DNA from 3 places in the Rhizorhabdus sp. GW822-FHT03C02 genome. Region 2 is predicted to be linked to each of the others. Evidence: riboswitches for the same ligand, from Rfam matches in the RefSeq annotation. Region 2 holds a riboswitch; each other region holds the start of a gene.
The links. Region 2 has a riboswitch for cobalamin ahead of AC1RM6_RS26285 (TonB-dependent receptor). Riboswitches for the same ligand answer to the same signal wherever they lie in the genome.
Positions count from the first base shown of each region.

Region 1: it holds a riboswitch for cobalamin, as region 2 does, so the genes downstream of both, AC1RM6_RS20560 (ferredoxin-like domain-containing protein) here and AC1RM6_RS26285 (TonB-dependent receptor) in region 2, are expected to answer to the same signal.
Region 3: it holds a riboswitch for cobalamin, as region 2 does, so the genes downstream of both, AC1RM6_RS23525 (DUF1636 domain-containing protein) here and AC1RM6_RS26285 (TonB-dependent receptor) in region 2, are expected to answer to the same signal.

Region 1 is NZ_JBXANN010000009.1:33,708-39,123, forward strand. Features, by position in the region: gene AC1RM6_RS20540 (cobalt-precorrin-6A reductase) at 1-673, shown strand, start outside; gene cobJ (precorrin-3B C(17)-methyltransferase) at 652-1,398, opposite strand; gene cobI (precorrin-2 C(20)-methyltransferase) at 1,395-2,120, opposite strand; gene AC1RM6_RS20555 (precorrin-8X methylmutase) at 2,117-2,746, opposite strand; gene AC1RM6_RS20560 (ferredoxin-like domain-containing protein) at 2,736-3,818, opposite strand; cobalamin riboswitch at 3,996-4,206, opposite strand; gene AC1RM6_RS20565 (methyl-accepting chemotaxis protein) at 4,293-5,416, opposite strand, start outside.
Region 2 is NZ_JBXANN010000014.1:134,886-140,301, forward strand. Features, by position in the region: gene AC1RM6_RS26280 (TonB-dependent receptor) at 44-2,554, shown strand; cobalamin riboswitch at 2,713-2,957, shown strand; gene AC1RM6_RS26285 (TonB-dependent receptor) at 3,134-5,212, shown strand; gene AC1RM6_RS26290 (eCIS core domain-containing protein) at 5,361-5,416, shown strand, end outside.
Region 3 is NZ_JBXANN010000011.1:199,378-204,793, forward strand. Features, by position in the region: gene AC1RM6_RS23505 (threonine-phosphate decarboxylase) at 1-880, opposite strand, end outside; gene AC1RM6_RS23510 (adenosylcobinamide-GDP ribazoletransferase) at 877-1,596, opposite strand; gene AC1RM6_RS23515 (histidine phosphatase family protein) at 1,593-2,162, opposite strand; gene cobT (nicotinate-nucleotide--dimethylbenzimidazole phosphoribosyltransferase) at 2,159-3,193, opposite strand; gene AC1RM6_RS23525 (DUF1636 domain-containing protein) at 3,190-3,597, opposite strand; cobalamin riboswitch at 3,794-3,983, opposite strand; gene AC1RM6_RS23530 (pyridoxamine 5'-phosphate oxidase family protein) at 4,145-4,807, opposite strand; gene pdxR (MocR-like pyridoxine biosynthesis transcription factor PdxR) at 4,887-5,416, shown strand, end outside.

The DNA.
Region 1 (5,416 bases), on a different contig from region 2:
GACCGCGACGTTGAGCTATGCCGGCCGCGTCGACAAACCGCGGCCGCAGCCGTTGCCGGTGCGGGTCGGCGGCTTCGGCGGCACCGCGGGGCTGGAGGCCTGGCTGCGCGAGCATGCGGTCACCCATCTGGTCGACGCGACCCATCCCTTCGCCGCGACGATGAGCGCGCATGCGGTGGCGGCCGCGGGGGCGGCGGGGGTCGCGCATCTCGCCTTCACCCGCCCGGCCTGGGCGCCGGTCGCGGGCGATCGCTGGCGGCATGTCGCCGATCTCGACGGCGCGATCGCCGCGCTTGCCGGGCCACCGCGCCGGGTGATGCTCGCGCTCGGCCGGATGCACGCCGATGCCTTCGCCGCGCAGGGCCAGCATCATTATCTGCTGCGCTTCGTCGATGTCCCAGCGGTCGCGCCGATCCTGCCGCATCACGACATCGTCGTCGATCGCGGGCCGTTCGATGCCGAGGGCGACGCGCGGCTGATGCGCGAGCATCGGATCGATCTCGTCGTCTGCAAGAATGCCGGCGGCCGCGGCGCCGAGGCCAAGCTGATCGCCGCGCGCGCGCTCGGACTGGATCTGATCATGATCGACCGCCCGGCGCTGCTGCCGCGCGACGAGGCGCATGACCTCGCTACAGTGCTGCGCTGGCTCGGTCATGCGGATCTCGGTGTGTAGAGGATCGGCGCGCCGGTCCGCTCGATCAGCCGGGTCTGGCTCGACCCGACGATCACCATCGTCCGCATGTCGGCCATGTCGGGCCGCGCCTCGCTCAGCCTGACGATCCGCAGTTGCTCGTCGGGGGTGGTCACCGCCCGCGCGAACAGCACCAGCCGGTCGTCGGGACAGGCCTCGCGCAGGATATCGAGTGCGCGGGCGAAGCCTTCGGGGCGCGCCTTCGACCGCGGATTGTAGAAGGCCATCGCGAAATCGGCCTCGGCCGCCAGCCGCAGCCGGCGCTCGATCAGCGCCCAGGGCTTGAGATTGTCCGACAGGTTGATCGCGCAGAAATCATGCCCCAGCGGCGCACCCGCCCGCGCGCTCGCGGCGAGCATCGCGGTGATCCCGGGGAGGATGTCGATCCGGATGTCGCGCCAATCGGCCGGCCCCGCCTCGAGCGCTTCGAACAAAGCCGCCGCCATCGCGAACACCCCCGGGTCGCCCGACGACACCACCACCACCCGTCGGCCCTCGGCGGCCATCGCCAGCGCATGGGCGGCGCGTTCGAGTTCGACCCGGTTGTCGGTCGCGTGCAGGGTGAGGCCGGCGCGTGGGCGCACCCGCGCGACATAGGGGCCATAGCCGACGATGTCGGTCGCCTCGGCTAGCGCCGCGCTCACCTGCGGGGTGATCAGCGCCTCGTCGCCGGGGCCCATGCCGGCGACCGCGACCCAGCCGTTCACGGTCTTCTTCCCTGGCCATGGATCAGCAGGATCGAGAAATAGGGGGTGACCGCTTCGGCGTCGCACAGCCGGGTCACCTTCTGGTCGGCCATCGCTGCGTATTCGACCAGCCAGGCGGATTCGTCGCGGCCGGCGGCGGCGACCGCGCGGCGCAGCTTGGCGAGGTTGCGGCCGATCTTCATCACCACCAGCGCGTCGGTGTCGCGGATGCGGCGGGCAAGATCCTCCTCGGGCAGGGTCGCCATCAGCACCGTCAGCACGTCGTCGCCCCAGCTGATCGGCAGCCCGCTCGCGGTCCACGCCCCCGACATGCCGGTGATCCCGGGCACGACCCTGACCGGCGCGACTCCCGCCAGACGGGTGTAGAGGTGCATGAACGATCCATAGAAAAAGGGGTCGCCCTCGCACAGCACCACGACATCCTCGCCGGCCGCGGTCAGCGCGGCGAGGTGGCGGGTGCAGTCGGCATAGAAGGCCGACAGGCTCTCATTGTAGCGCGGATCGGACAGCGCAATCTCGGTGGTGACCGGATATTCCATCGGATATTCGACGACATCGGCGCGCAGCATCCCCTCGACGATCTTGCGCGCCTGGCCGGGCTTGCCGGCCTTGCGGAAGAAGGCGACATGGCGCGCGCCGCGCACCAGCCGGTCGGCGCGCACGCTCATCAGGTCCTGCGCACCCGGGCCCAGGCCGACGCCATGGACGGTGCCGATCGTCATTCGATCGGGCTCGCCAGCGCGTTGATCGCCGCGACGCTGATCGCGCTGCCGCCCATCCGGCCCTCGACGATGCAGCACGGTACCGGCTGCTCGGCCCACAAAGCCGCCTTGGATTCGAGCGCGCCGACGAAGCCGACCGGGCAGCCGATGATCGCCGCCGGCCGGGGGCAGGCGGGGTCCTCGAGCATGTTGAGCAGATGGAACAAAGCGGTCGGGGCGTTGCCGATCGCGACCAGCGCGCCGGCGAGATGCGGCCGCCACAGTTCGAGCGCGGCGGCCGATCGGGTGTTCGCCATCGTCCGCGCCAGTTCGGGCACAGCAGGATCGTGAAGGGTGCAGATCACCGCATTGGCGGCGGGCAGCCGGGCGCGGGTCACGCCCTCGCTCACCATCCGCGCGTCGCACAATATCGGCGCGCCCGCCTTCAGCGCGTCGCTCGCGGCGGCCGCGAAGTCGGGGGAGAAGCGGATGTGCGCGGCGAGCTCGACGAGACCGGCGGCGTGGATCATCCGCACCGCGACCCGCTCCTCGCCCCCGGCGAAGCGCGCGAGGTCGGCTTCGGCGCGGATCGTCGCGAAGGACTGGCGGTAGATCGCGGCGCCGTCCTTCTGATAGTCATGCGGCATCGGGCACTCCGAAATGCGCGGCGATGTCGCCGACGCTCAGGCTGGACAAAATGGCGGGATCGCCGGCGCGGGCGGCATAAGCGAGATCGTAGCGGCCGTCGCGTCCGGTGATCATGACATCGGCGGGCGCGGATCGCGCGCAGCCCTTGGCGCAGCCAGAGACATGCAGCCGCCCGGCGACATAAGGCGCGAGCCGGGTCGCGAGCGCCCGGGTCTCGACCGTCGCCTGCGGGCAGGCCGGCGCGCCGGGGCAGGCGTCGACCCGCATCGACGGATCGGTGCGGTCGACCAGGGGGGCATCGTCTTCGGCGATCAGGATCCGCCAGGGCGTCACCCGAATTGCGCCGGTCACGCCGGGCTTCGCCGCGTCGATCCGGCCGAACGGCAGGCTGATGCCGCGACCGGCCCAGATGCGTGGCGGCGCCGGGCACTGCGATCCGGTCAGCGACGGGGCGAGAGGGGCGGGGTGCCGCGCCATCCGCCCGGTGCCGCTTGCGGCGAACCAGTGGGCGAGCGCGATCAGCGCATCGACGGCGTCGGCGCGGGTGACCGCCAGGCCGGTCGCGCGGCCGTCGGCGCGCAGGATCAGGCCGCCGTCGCTTGCGCGCTCGATCCGGAAATCGGCGGGATCATGGGCCAGCACCGGCGCGGGGCCGGCGTCGATCGCGAAGCCGATCTTGGCGGGGAGGTCGGGCAGTTCGTCGAGCCGCGCGGCGAGCGCCTCGGCGATGCCCGCGCTGTCGTCGCCGGGCTGCCAGTCGGGGGCGACCATGATCGCCCGGCGCGCCTCGCGAACCGGGTCGGGATCGACCAGGCCGAGTTCGACCAGCCGTTCGACCAGCGCCGGCCAGCCGGCTTCGGCGACGCCGCGGATCTGGAGGTTGGCGCGGCTGGTGGCGTCGATCAGGCCGCTGCCGAACCGGATCGCGGCGTCGCACAGCCCGGCCAGCTGGGCGGCGTCGATCCGCGCGAGGCGCGGCCGCACCCGCACCAGCAGCCCGTCGCCCGCGCGCATCGGCCGCCAGGCGGTCGGGCACCAGCCGCGGACGGCAGGACGCGGGGAAGGGGGCACGGCAACTCCATCGACGCCCGGGCGAAGACGGCGGGGCGTGCCGGCGCGAAGGCCGGTCGGGCACGACGACGGGCGGGCGTGGAGACCCGTCGGCGCGCACCGATGCGGCCCCAGCCGCACAGGTTCGTCGCTCAGACGGAGAGGGACCGTGCCATGACCATCCCCTGGACCAAGGCAAGAGCGACCGGTGCGCCGGCAGGTCTCCTGGCTCGCGGGTCAAAGCATGATGCGCGGCCTTCCCAGCAACCTGCCAGTGGCTGCTCCCGTGTCAGGGGAGCGATGCGCATCGCACTCGCCGCTTACAGTTGCAGGGACAGCCGCGGATTTGGGGAAATCCCCGCACCGCATTCCCATTGAAGCCCCTTGCGGGGCACCGGCGCGATCTGCAGCGCGCATAAGCGGGCGGCCGGGCTTTGTCCATGTCGCGCCTGCGATATCGGGGCAGGTGCGAAATTCGGCATATTTTCGGGAAAATCAGGCCGCGAGGCGGTGAGCGGGTGCGGTGCGATATTGTGGCGCGATATCAGGATCTTGCACGGAGCTGATGCGGAAGCGGGCGACCTGGCGGTTCAATCCGTCGGCCTCGCTGGCGAGGCCGCGCGCGGATGCGGTGGCTTCCTCGACCATCGCCGCATTCTGCTGGGTGACCCCGTCCATCTCGCCGACCGCGGCGTTGACCTGCTGGAGGCCCGAGGCCTGCTGCTCGGCGGCCGAGGCGATCGCCTCGACGATCTGGTTGGCCTCGACGATCTGGGTGACGATCCGGCGCAGCGCGTCGCCGGTCTCGCCGACCAGGCTGACCCCGGCGCCGACCTGCTGGCCGCTCGCGGTCACCCGCGCCTTGACGTCCTTGGCGGCGTCGGCCGAGCGCTGGGCGAGCGCACGCACCTCCGAGGCGACCACAGCAAAGCCGCGGCCGGCATCCCCGGCGCGGGCCGCCTCGACCCCGGCGTTGAGCGCGAGCAGATTGGTCTGGAAGGCGATGCCGTCGATCACCGCGATGATCTCCGAGATCTCGTTCGAAGACCGTTCGATCCCGCCCATCGCTTCGACCGCGCGGGCGACGATCTCGCCCGAATGCTCGGCCTCGCTGCGCGCCTTGGCGACGGTGGCGCGGGCACGCAGCGCATCCTCGGCGGTGCGGCGCACGGTGCCGCTGATCTCGTCGAGCGCGGCGGCGGTCTCCTCGAGCGAAGCCGCCTGCTGCTCGGTGCGGCGCGACAGGTCGTCGGAGGCCTGGCTGATGTCGCCGGCGCCGTTGGTGATCTCGCGCGCGGCGGCGGTGACCTCGGTGATGGTGAGCTGGAGCGCGTCGAGCGCGCCGTTGAAATCGGTCTTGAGCCGCGCGAACGGCCCGGTCAGATCGGCGTCGATCCGCGACACCAGGTCGCCCTGCGCCAGCCGCGACAGCGCCTCGCCGACGCTCGACACCAGCATGTCGGCCTGCTCGCTGGTCGCGCGGCCCGCCGCGGCGAGCTGGTCGCGGAACTGGAGGGTCGCCGAGGCGAGCTGGCCGAGTTCGTCGCGGCGGCCGGTCGCCGGCACCTGGACGTCGAAGTCGCCCGTGGTCATCCGCCGGATCGCCGCGACCAGCGTCG
Region 2 (5,416 bases):
ATCCACCATAATCATATAAGCACTTTCTTTGGGGAGAGAGATCATGAACAGGACAGACCTGAAAAAATCGCTGTTGGGCGGCGTCGCATGCCTGAGCGCCGCGACTGCCGCGCCGGCCTGGGCGCAGAGCGACGACATCGCGCCCGAGGACATCATCGTCACCGCCCGCCGCGTCGAGGAGCGGCTCCAGGACGTGCCGATTTCGATCACGGTGTTCGACCCGAAACAGCTCGCCAACCGCAACATCACCGTCGCCAACGACCTGGCGACCTACACTCCGTCGCTGTCGACCAACGAGCGTTACGGCCCGGAGAAAAGCAGCTTCTCGCTGCGCGGCTTCAACCAGGACCAGTCGACCGCGCCGACGGTCGGCGTCTATTTCGCCGATGTCGTCGGCGTGCGCGCGCAGGGCGGCACCACCTCGGGCAACACCGTCGGCGCCGGCGCCTTCATGGACCTGCAGAATGTCCAGGTGCTCAAGGGCCCGCAGGGCACGCTGTTCGGACGCAACACCACCGGCGGCGCGATCCTGCTGGTGCCGAAGAAGCCGACCGGCGAATATGAAGGCTATGTCGAGGGGTCGGCCGGCAATTACGACATGAAACGGCTCCAGGCCGCGGTGAACCTGCCGCTCGCCGACAGCTTCCGGGTGCGGCTGGCCGGCGACCGGATGGGCCGCGACGGCTATATGCACAATCTGTCGGGGGTCGGCGCGAAGGACTATAACGACCGCAACTATCTGGCGCTCCGGCTCAGCGCGGTCGCCGACCTGACGCCCAATCTGCAGACCTACACGATCGCGCATTACAGCAAGTCGGACACCAACGGCTATGCGTCGCGGATCGTGTCGTGCGATCCCAACGCCACCACCGGCACCCGCGGCCTGACCGCGACCTCGGCCTGCGAGCAGATCGCCCGCCAGAATGCGCGCGGCGACAGCCTCTACGACGTCGAGACCGCGGTCACCAATCCCTATCTCAAGATCGACCAGTGGCAGGTGATCAACACCACCATCTGGAACGCGACCGACACGCTGACGATCAAGAATATCGCCAGCTATGGCGAGTTCCGCGAGCGCGGCCATTTCGACCTCTACACCACCAATTTCAGGGTGCGGCAGGGCGGCTTCAACATGGCGACGATCAACCCGCTGCTCGCCTTCACCGCCCCGGCCGGCACCCCGTATAAATATATCGAATTCGATGCCGCCCCCGGCCAGGACGCCTCGTCGCAGTCGACGATCACCGAGGAACTCCAGATCCAGGGGACCGGGCTCGACGGCAAGCTCAACTATGTGGTCGGCGGCTATCTCGAATTCAGCCGCCCGCGCGGCAACAGTTCGGGCCGCACCGGCATCTTCCTCAACTGCACCAGCCCCGAAAATCTCGCCTGCTCGAACCCGCTGCAGATCGGCTCGATCTCCGAATCGCGGACCCGGATATCGTTCGACAATCATGGCGTGTTCAGCCAGGCGACCTATAATATCGACGAACGCTTCGCGGTGACCGCGGGCGTCCGCTACACGTTCGACAAGATCGTCGGCAGCACCACCAGCACCCGCGCCTCGCTCGATCCGACCGGGCGCAACCCGGCCTCGTTCCTCGACGCGGCGACCGGGGTGCGCATCACCCGCCAGTGCACCGACACCTTCCGCCATGGCAGCGGCTTCGTCCAGGATCCCGAATTCTGCCGGACCGCGCTGACCAACAAGTCGACCGCGCCGACCTGGCTGATCGACCTCGATTACAAGCCGAGCGGCGACCTGCTGTTCTACGGCAAATATGCGCGCGGCTATCGCCAGGGCGGGCTCAACTTCACCAATCCGGGGCTCGAGACCTGGAAGCCCGAACATCTCGACTCGTTCGAGATCGGCAGCAAGACCTCGTTCCGCGGAACGGTGAGCGGTTATCTCAACGTCGCCGCCTTCTACAACAATCTGCGCAACCAGCAGGTGTTCGGCGGACTGACCTCGGGTGTGCCCAGCGTCGCCGGCGGCGCCGCGATCATCAACGCCGGCAAGTCGCGCATCTGGGGCGTCGAGGTCGACGGATCGGTGACCCTGTTCGAAAGCCTGCGCTTCGACCTCGGCTATGCCCATCTCGACACCAAGGTGAAGGAGATCGACATCAGCGGCATCAGCCTGGCCGGCACCCCGTTCATCGCGATCGCGCCGACGGTGTCGCCGGGCAGCGAGTTCACCTTGTCGCCCCGGAACAAGGTGACGCTGACCGGCACCTATACGCTGCCGCTCGACGCGAGCTGGGGTCGCTTCTCGGTCGCCGGCACGATGACCTACACCTCGCGCCAGATCGCCAATGGCAGCGTCCCCGCCAATGTCGGGGTGCTGCCGTCGCGCACGCTGGTGAACCTCAACATCAACTGGGAGAAAGTCGGCGGAACCCCGATCGACGCCGCCTTCTTCGTCACCAACCTCACCAAGAAGGTCTATGCGGTCAACACCGGCGGCGGCTACAACTCGGCCGGCCTCGGCGACCTGTTGATCGGCGAACCCCGCATGTACGGCTTCCGCCTGCGCTACAGTTTCGGGCGGTGAAGAGTACCGACCGCCGCTGAACGCGACCGGCATCCCGCATGGCGCGCGGCCATGCGGGATGCCCTTCCCCATCATCGCCACAGCGACGCGAACGGGCTTGCGCATCGCCCGGCGGCTCCGTAACGACACCGCGTCCGTCGGCGGTTGAACCGCCAGGGCGGACGTCAGATCGCGCCGGTGCCCCGCGAGGGGCTTGAAAGGGAATGCGGTGCGGGAGGCTGGCCCTCCTCAATCCGCGGCTGTCCCTGCAACTGTAAGCGGAGAGCGAGACGCACATCGCTTCCTTCCCGAGGTGGAGGGAGGCAGCCACTGGGCCGGACGCTAAATCCTGCGAGGCCTGGGAAGGCCGTGCATCGAGCGACGACCCGCGAGCCAGGAGACCTGCCGGCGTCTGGTCGCTCTTGCCCTGGCCCAGGGGATGGCCGCGGCACGGTGAACTCCGTCTGAGCGACGAAGCCGAGGCGGGGGCCGCGTCGGTTCGTGCCGCGGGCGCTCGACGGCGTCCGCCCGCCGGCGCGCGCCGACCGTTGATCGACGGCACGCCCCTGCCCCATGTCGCTCGACGCCGGGGGAAATATGATGCGGAATATCGGATATGGACGACCGGCACAGTGGCTGGTCGCCGCGGCGGCACTGACCTGCTGGACGCATAGCGCGCTCGCCGCGGAGCGTGACGAAGCGACGGCTACGGCCACAGCGCCGGCAACCGGCGAAACCCAGCCGGGAAGCCAGGCCGAGAAGGAGATCGTCGTGTTCGGGCGCGGCGAGGCCAAGATCGGCCATGCCCATGCGGCGAGCGAAGGCACGGTCAGCGGCGCCGACCTGTTGGTGCGGCCGCTGCTGCGGGTCGCCGAACTGCTCGAGGCGGTCCCCGGCATGATCGCCGCCCAGCATTCGGGCAGCGGCAAGGCCAATCAATACTTCCTGCGCGGCTTCAACCTCGACCATGGATCGGACTTCACCACCTATATCGACGGGGTGCAGATGAACCTGCGCACCCATGGCCATGGCCAGGGCTATCTCGATCTCAACGGGCTGATCCCCGAGATCGTCGCGCGCGAGGATTTCCGCAAAGGCCCCTACCGCGCCGATGGCGGCGATTTCGCGCTGGCGGGCGCCGCCTATATGACCACGGTCGAGGGCTATGACCGGCCCTGGGCCTCGCTCGAGGCCGGCTCCTATGGCTGGCGCCGGGTCGCCGCCGGCGGCACGATCAAGGATATCGGCGGCGGCGCGCTGACCCTGGTCGCGCAGGCCAAGGCCTATGACGGGCCGTGGCAGGAGGCCGAGCATCTCCGCCATTATTCGGGCTTCGGCAAATATAGCGTGCCGACCGGCGCGGGCGAACTCGATCTGACGCTCCACGCCTATCGCGCGACCTGGCGCCCGACCGAGCAGATTCCCGAGCGGATCGTCGGATCGCCGGTCTGCAAGGACATCTTCTGCTCGCCCGATCCCTCGGCGCGCGGCGAGACCACCCGCTTCGTCGGCAATGTCGCGCTCGACGGCGCCAACGGCCGCGGCAATGTCTATGCGCAATATTATGACTGGTCGATGTATTCGAACCCGACCTACGCCAATCCCGACGGCAGCAGCGCCCAGATCCGCCAGTTCGACCGGCGCTGGGTGTTCGGCGCCACTGGCCAGCGCCACTGGGATCTCGCCCCCGGGTTGCAGGCGACGATCGGCACCGAGAACCGCTATGACGACATCGCCAATGTCGGGGTCTACCAGACCGCGCAGCGCGCCTTCGTCGACTCGCTCGGCGCCTTCCGGGTGCGCGAGCTGTCGGGCGCGCTCTATGCCGAGACGACCTGGACCCCGCTTGCCGGGCTGCGGCTGACCGGAGGCCTGCGCGGCGACTATTATCATTATGACGTCGCCGCCCGCGATGCGGCGGCCACCGCGCTCGGCGAGGGCAAGGGCCATGACGCGATCGTCTCGCCCAAGGCGTCGGTCGCCTATGCGGTGAGCCCGCAGGTCGAGCTTTACGGCAGCTGGGGGCGTGGCTTCCATTCGAACGACGTGCGCGGCGCGGTCAACGAACAGACCCCGGTGCCGGTGCTGGTCCGCGGCACCGGCCGCGAGCTCGGCGCGCGCTACCAGCATGGCGGGCTCAGCCTGACCGCGACCTGGTGGTGGCTGACGGTCGCCAGCGAACTGAAGTTCGTCGGCGATTCCAACGCGGTCGAGCCGTCGGGCGCGAGCAAGCGCCATGGCTATGAGCTGGTCGCCTTCTGGCGCCCCGCCAAATGGCTGGCGATCGACGGCAACTACACCGCGAGCCATGCCCGCTACGACAATGGCGACCATATCCCCAACGCGTTCGAGAACGCCGCCTCGCTCGGCGCGGCGATCGTCCTCGACCGCTGGGAGGCGAGCGTGCGGCTGCGCCATCTCGGCCCCTATCCGCTGATCGAGGACAACAGCACCCGCGACAAGGGCAGCACCGTCGTCAACGTCCGCGCCGGGTGGAAACGATCGCGGGTCGAACTTTATGGCGAAGTGCTCAATATCCTCAACAGCCGCGACAAGGACATCGCCTATCAATATGAATCCTATATCCCGGCTTTCGACGCCGCGGGCCCGGTCGACGGCCGGCTGAGCCGGGTCGTCGAGCCGCGGACGCTGCGCTTCGGCACCAGGGTCAGCTTCTAGAACTGGGCAGGACGGTGGCGGGCGGCCCCGTCGCTCGCCGCCCTTTGCGCTTCGCGGCCGCCGGTATCTTGTTTCGACATGGCGCGCAAAAGCCGATACCCTGTTCGATATCGAACCCATAGCGGATCCGGTACGGCAGGGGATGGCGATGGCAGAGCATGCGATGCAGGCACGGCCCGACGCGCGGCAGGACACCGCCGACCA
Region 3 (5,416 bases), on a different contig from region 2:
TCGCGTGGCCCGCAAGCTTGTGGAACAGCGCCGCGGCATTGCCGGTCTCGATCAGCCGGAACAGCGGGCATGCGCCGCGCACGGTCAGCCCGTGGCGGGCGAGCAGCGCGTCGAGCGTAGCGGCCTGTCCGTGGAGGCCGGTCCGCATCGCCGCGATCCAGTCGCGGTCGCGATAGGCGGCGGTGCCGATCGCAAGCGCCGCCGCCGAGACCGGCCAGCTGCCGATCCGCGTGCGCAACCGGCCGATCAGGTCGCGCGGGCCGATCGCGAAGCCGAGCCGCACCCCCGCTAGCCCGAAAAACTTGCCGAACGACCTGAAGACGATCAGCCGCCGGTCGTCGCGCACCGTGCCGGCGATGCTGGCCTCGGGCAGCGCATCGGCAAAGGCCTCGTCGACCAGCAGCCAGTCGGGCGAGTGGTGCAGCCGGTCGAGCAGCACCGCCGCCGGCGTCACCCGGCCATCGGGATTGTTCGGGTTGGCGAGGATCAGCGCGCTCGCCGCCGCACCGATCGCGCCGGCGGCGATCGGTGCGGCGCCCGCGGCGATCTCGGCATGGGTGCGATAGCCGGGGGCGACATGCGCGACCGGCCCCGGCAGCATCTCGCCGATCAGCCGCAGCCCGATCTCGGTTCCCGGCAGCGCGCAGACATGATCCGGATCGACCCCGAAGAAATCGGCTGCCGCCGCCTCGAGCCGGCCGAGCGCGGCCTCGTCGGGCAGCCGCTGCCAGTCGATCGCGAGATCGGCGACCCCCGGCCAGGGCTGCGGATTGATTCCGGTCGACAGGTCGATCCACGGCCCCGGCGCGTCGGGATAGGCCGCCTGGGCGACGCGCAGCCGCCCGCCATGAAAGGACCAGGCGCGGATATCCTCGCTCATGCGGCCTGACCGATGATGAGCAGCCCGATCAGCAGCCCGGTTTCGACCAGCTCGATTCCCGCGCCATGGCCATCGCCCGATATCCCGCCGATCATACGCAGCAGCCGCCAGCCCCACAGCGCGATCAGCGCCGGCGCGATCAGGATCGCGGGCGCGAACCATGCGCCGGCGACCAGCAAAGCTGCCCAGAGGGCGAGGTCGACGATCCGCACCGACGCGGCGAAGCGCGCGGCCAGCCCCTGGTGGAGCGGCGGCAGCCAGCGCGCCCATGCCAGTGGTCCGATCCGCGCGGCGAACGGGACGAGGATCAGCGGCAGCAGGATCGCGGCGTCGATCAGCGCATGGAGCAGCACCAGCTTGGCGATCAGCTGCAGCACGATCGCGACCGCGCCGAAGCTGCCGATATGCGGATCGGCGAGCACCGTCAGCAGATGCTCGCGGCCCTTGTGGATGGCCCCTGCGGCGTCGGCGAGATCGGCGAGACCGTCGAGATGGAGCGCGCCGGTGACCGCGACCCACAAAGCGAGCGCGGCCAGCGCCCCCGTCCATGGATCGATCCGCGCGCCGAGCCAGGCGGCGCCGGCAACCAGGGCGCCGATCAGCAGCCCGACCGCGGGGAACCAGCGGATCGAGGCCGCGAACGCCGCGTCGTCGCTGCGCACCCGCGGCGTCGGCAGGCGGGTGAGGAACTGGACCGCGATCACCAGGCCCCTCATGGCCATAGCCCGACGATCTGCGCCGACGGGGTGTCGCCCGGCCAGACCTTGAGCGACAGCAGCGACGCATAGCCGAGCTCGAACGCCCAGATCTGGCGTTGGTCGAACCCGCACAGCACCGCCAGCGCGGCGCGCATCGCCCCGCCATGGGTGACGACCAGGGTCGGCAGCGGCGCCAGGTCGGCGATCGCCGATCCGACCCGGGCGGTCAGCGCCGACCAGCGCTCGCCGTCCGGCGGCGGATTGGCGTCGGGATCGTCCCAGAATCGGCCGATCGCCGACGGATCGACGTCCGCGCTCGACAGCCCGTCCCACGCGCCGAAATCGAGTTCGCGCCAGCGCGGATCGATGCCGAGCGGCACCGCCAGCGTCGCCGCGATCGCGTCGCCGGCCAGCCGCGTCCGTGCGAGGTCCGATGCGATCAGCCGGTCGACCGCGAGATCGGCCGCCTGATCGACACAGGCGGCGATTCCGGCCGGGGTCGGCGCGCCATCGGTGCGGCCCATCATCCGTCCCGGCGTCTCGGGCGCGCCGTGGCGCAGCAGGTGCAGCAGGAAGGCGGTCATCCGTCTGCCGGCACCGCTTCCTTGTCGGAGACCCCGGCTTCGGCGAAGGTCGCCATGCCGTTGTGGGCGGCGATCGCCGCGCGGATCACCGCGACCGCGACCGCGGCGCCGCTGCCCTCGCCCAGCCGCATGCCGAGATCGATCAGCGGTTCGAGGCCCAGCCGTTCGAGCAACCGGACATGGCCGGGTTCGGCCGATCGATGTCCGGCGAGGATATGGTCGGTGATGCCGGGATGGAGCGCCTTCAGCGGCGCCACCGCCGATCCGCTGATGAAGCCGTCGAGCACCACCGGAACCCCGAGCTGGCGCGCCCGCACCACCGCGCCGGCGATCGCCGCGATCTCGCGGCCGCCAACCCGCCGCAGCGTCTCGAACGGCGTCGCCGGCGCATCGGCATGGAAGGCGATCGCGCGGTCGACGACCGCGACCTTGCGGCCGATGCCGTCGCCATCGACCCCGGTACCGGGGCCGACCCAGTCGGCGGCGGTGCCGCCGAAGCTGCGCGCGCACAAGGCGGCGGCGGCGGTCGAATTGCCGATTCCCATCTCGCCGACGACGAGCAGATCGAGTCCCGGCTCGACCACCTCGGCCCCCGCCGACAGCGCGTCGAGGCATTCGGCGACCTCCATCGCCGCGGCGACGGTGAAATCGGCGGTCGGCCGGTCGAGATCGATCGCGACGACCTTGAGTTCGAGCCCGGCGGCGCCCGCCAGCGCGTTGATCGCAGCACCGCCGGCCTCGAAATTGGCGACCATCTGTGCGGTCACCGCCGCCGGAAAGGCGCTGACTCCGTGGACGGTCACGCCATGATTGCCCGCGAAGATCGCGGCGCGCCCGCTGGCGATCGCCGGCCGTTCGCGGCCCTGCCAGCCGGCCAGGAAGATCGCGACATCCTCGAGCCGGCCGAGCGAGCCCGCCGGCTTGGTGAGCTGGGCCTGGCGCGTGCGCGCCGCCGCGACCGAGCGGTCATTGGGCGGGGTGAGGCTGGCCAGCGCGGCTTCGAACGCGGCGATCGTCGGAAAACAGGTCATTCGGCAACATATCCATCGGGAGGGGAACGGGTGATGAAATGGCCTTTGACGCCTTGCGGCCAGTCGCGAAAGGGGACCCGGCCATGCTCCGACGCGGCATAATGGACCGCATAATCGAGGATCGCCTGCGCGGCCTCGTCGTCGGGGGTGAAGCGGCCGAGCACATAGCCGACCTTGGCGGGCGCGCGCAGATGGACCGTGCAAAACTCGGTGCACGCGAACAGGCAGGGCATTTCCTGCACCGCGACCCCGTCATAGCGCGGATCGCTGGCCTTGACCCGGTGCAGCGCCTCGACCAGCCGCGCGCCGCCGCGCACCCCCTCGTCGTCGTCGCGGGCATCGGCCGAAAGGCGGCAGGTGTTGCAGGCGACCACCGCCGGGCCGGGTTCGACCTTGCGCAGCATCGTCAGGCGCGCCGGACGGGCAGGGCGAACAGGGGGTCGGCAGGCATAGGGTCCATTGGTCGGTCCTCGGCAGATCTGACATCTTGCCGGTCGGGATCGTGCCGATGCGGAACCGCCCCGCATCCGCGCTTGCCCGCACGGCGCCTTGTCGTTGCGCGAGGTCAAACCCCGTTCGGCCGGCACACCCTGTCCGGACGAAGAACGACCGCGACCGGCAGGTCTCCTGGCTCGCGGGTCGATGCCGGTTCGGGCCGCCTTCTCAGGACATGGCGTCCCAATGGCATATGGCCCGATGGCTCACCGCTCACAGTTGCAGGGGCAGCCGGGGCTTCAGACCCCATTCCCTTTTGATCCCCTTCCGGGGAACCTGTCGCACGCGGCGGGGTAGGGGCTTTGGCCCGGCCGATCAAGGGGCGACGCGGGGCGTTCCTGGTCGAAACGGTTCGCCCTATTTCCGTTCGTGTCGAGCGTAGTCGAGACACGCTCCACCACCGCGGGGTGTCTCGACTACGCTCGACACGAACGGATCAACATTTCCGGCCATCCGCTACGCGAACTTGCGCCGCGCGGCGGCCAGCGAGGCGGGCAGCGGGGTGCCCTCGACGATCCGGTTGTCGTCGACCGGACGGCCGAGCGCGGTGGTGACGGGGACGATGCCCGCCCAGAACGGCGTCGCATAATCCTCGTCGTCGTCGATCGGGGCGCCGTCGCGGACCTTCGCCGACGCGGCCTCGATCGGCAGCGCCAGCACCCCCGTCGCCTTGCGCTCCTTGGCCAGCATCGGGCGCACCTCGTCCCAGCGGCCCGGCAGCAGATGCTCGGTGATGATCCGCAGCGCATGGTCATGCTCGTCGGCGTCGGTGACATGGCGCGCGCTGCCATGCACGACCACGCTGCGATAGTTCATCGAATGGTGGAAGGCCGATCGCGCGACGACGATGCCGTCGACCAGCGTCACCGTCAGGCAGACCGGCATCGCCTCGGCGACCCCCTTGATGATCCGCGTCGTGCTGGCGCCATGGATGTAGAGCGTCGACCCGTCGCGGCCATAGGCCATCGGCATCACCATCGGCCGGTCCGACGCGACGAAGCCGACATGCGCGACCAGCCCCTGGTCGAGGATCGCGTGGACGGTCGCCTCGTCATAGCGCGCGCGGCGCTGCTGACGGGCGATGGCGTAGCGGGGCAGATGATCGGGACGCGCGGTCATGGTCGGGCTCCTGTTGGCGATCCGCGCCTCTTGCCTCAGCGACTGGTCTGGTCAAAGATCAGCTTTTGGAAATTGCGAGGTGCCAGTGTCTGCCGGATCGCCGCTCGCCGGATGGATCAACCTCGCGCGCGGATCGCGCGTCCCGCTCGCCGAGCAGATCTATCGCCAGATCCGCGACGGCGCACGTAGCGGTCGGATCGCCACCCCTGGCCCGTTGCCATCGTCGCGCGCATTGGCCGGCGCGCTCGCCGTGTCACGCAATACGGTGACCGCCGCGTACGAGTTGCTGCGCGGTGAAGCGATCGTCGATGTCGGCGCGGGCGCGGCGCCGATGCTGCGTGCGCAGGCGCCGGCGTTGCGGACCGCACCCACGTCGCAGCCCGTCGAGATAAGCCTGTCGGCGCGCGGCACCGCGCTCGCGGCCGATCGCCATGCCCTGGCCTATGCCGGTACCGGTGGAGCGATGCGGCCGGGCCAGCCCGATGTCGCGCTGTTCCCGCGCGATCTGTGGGCGCGCGCGTTGCGCCGGGCGACGCGGATGCTCGACGGCAAGGCGATGCTCTACGACCATGGCGACGGCCTGCCGGTTCTGCGCGCCGCGCTCGCCCG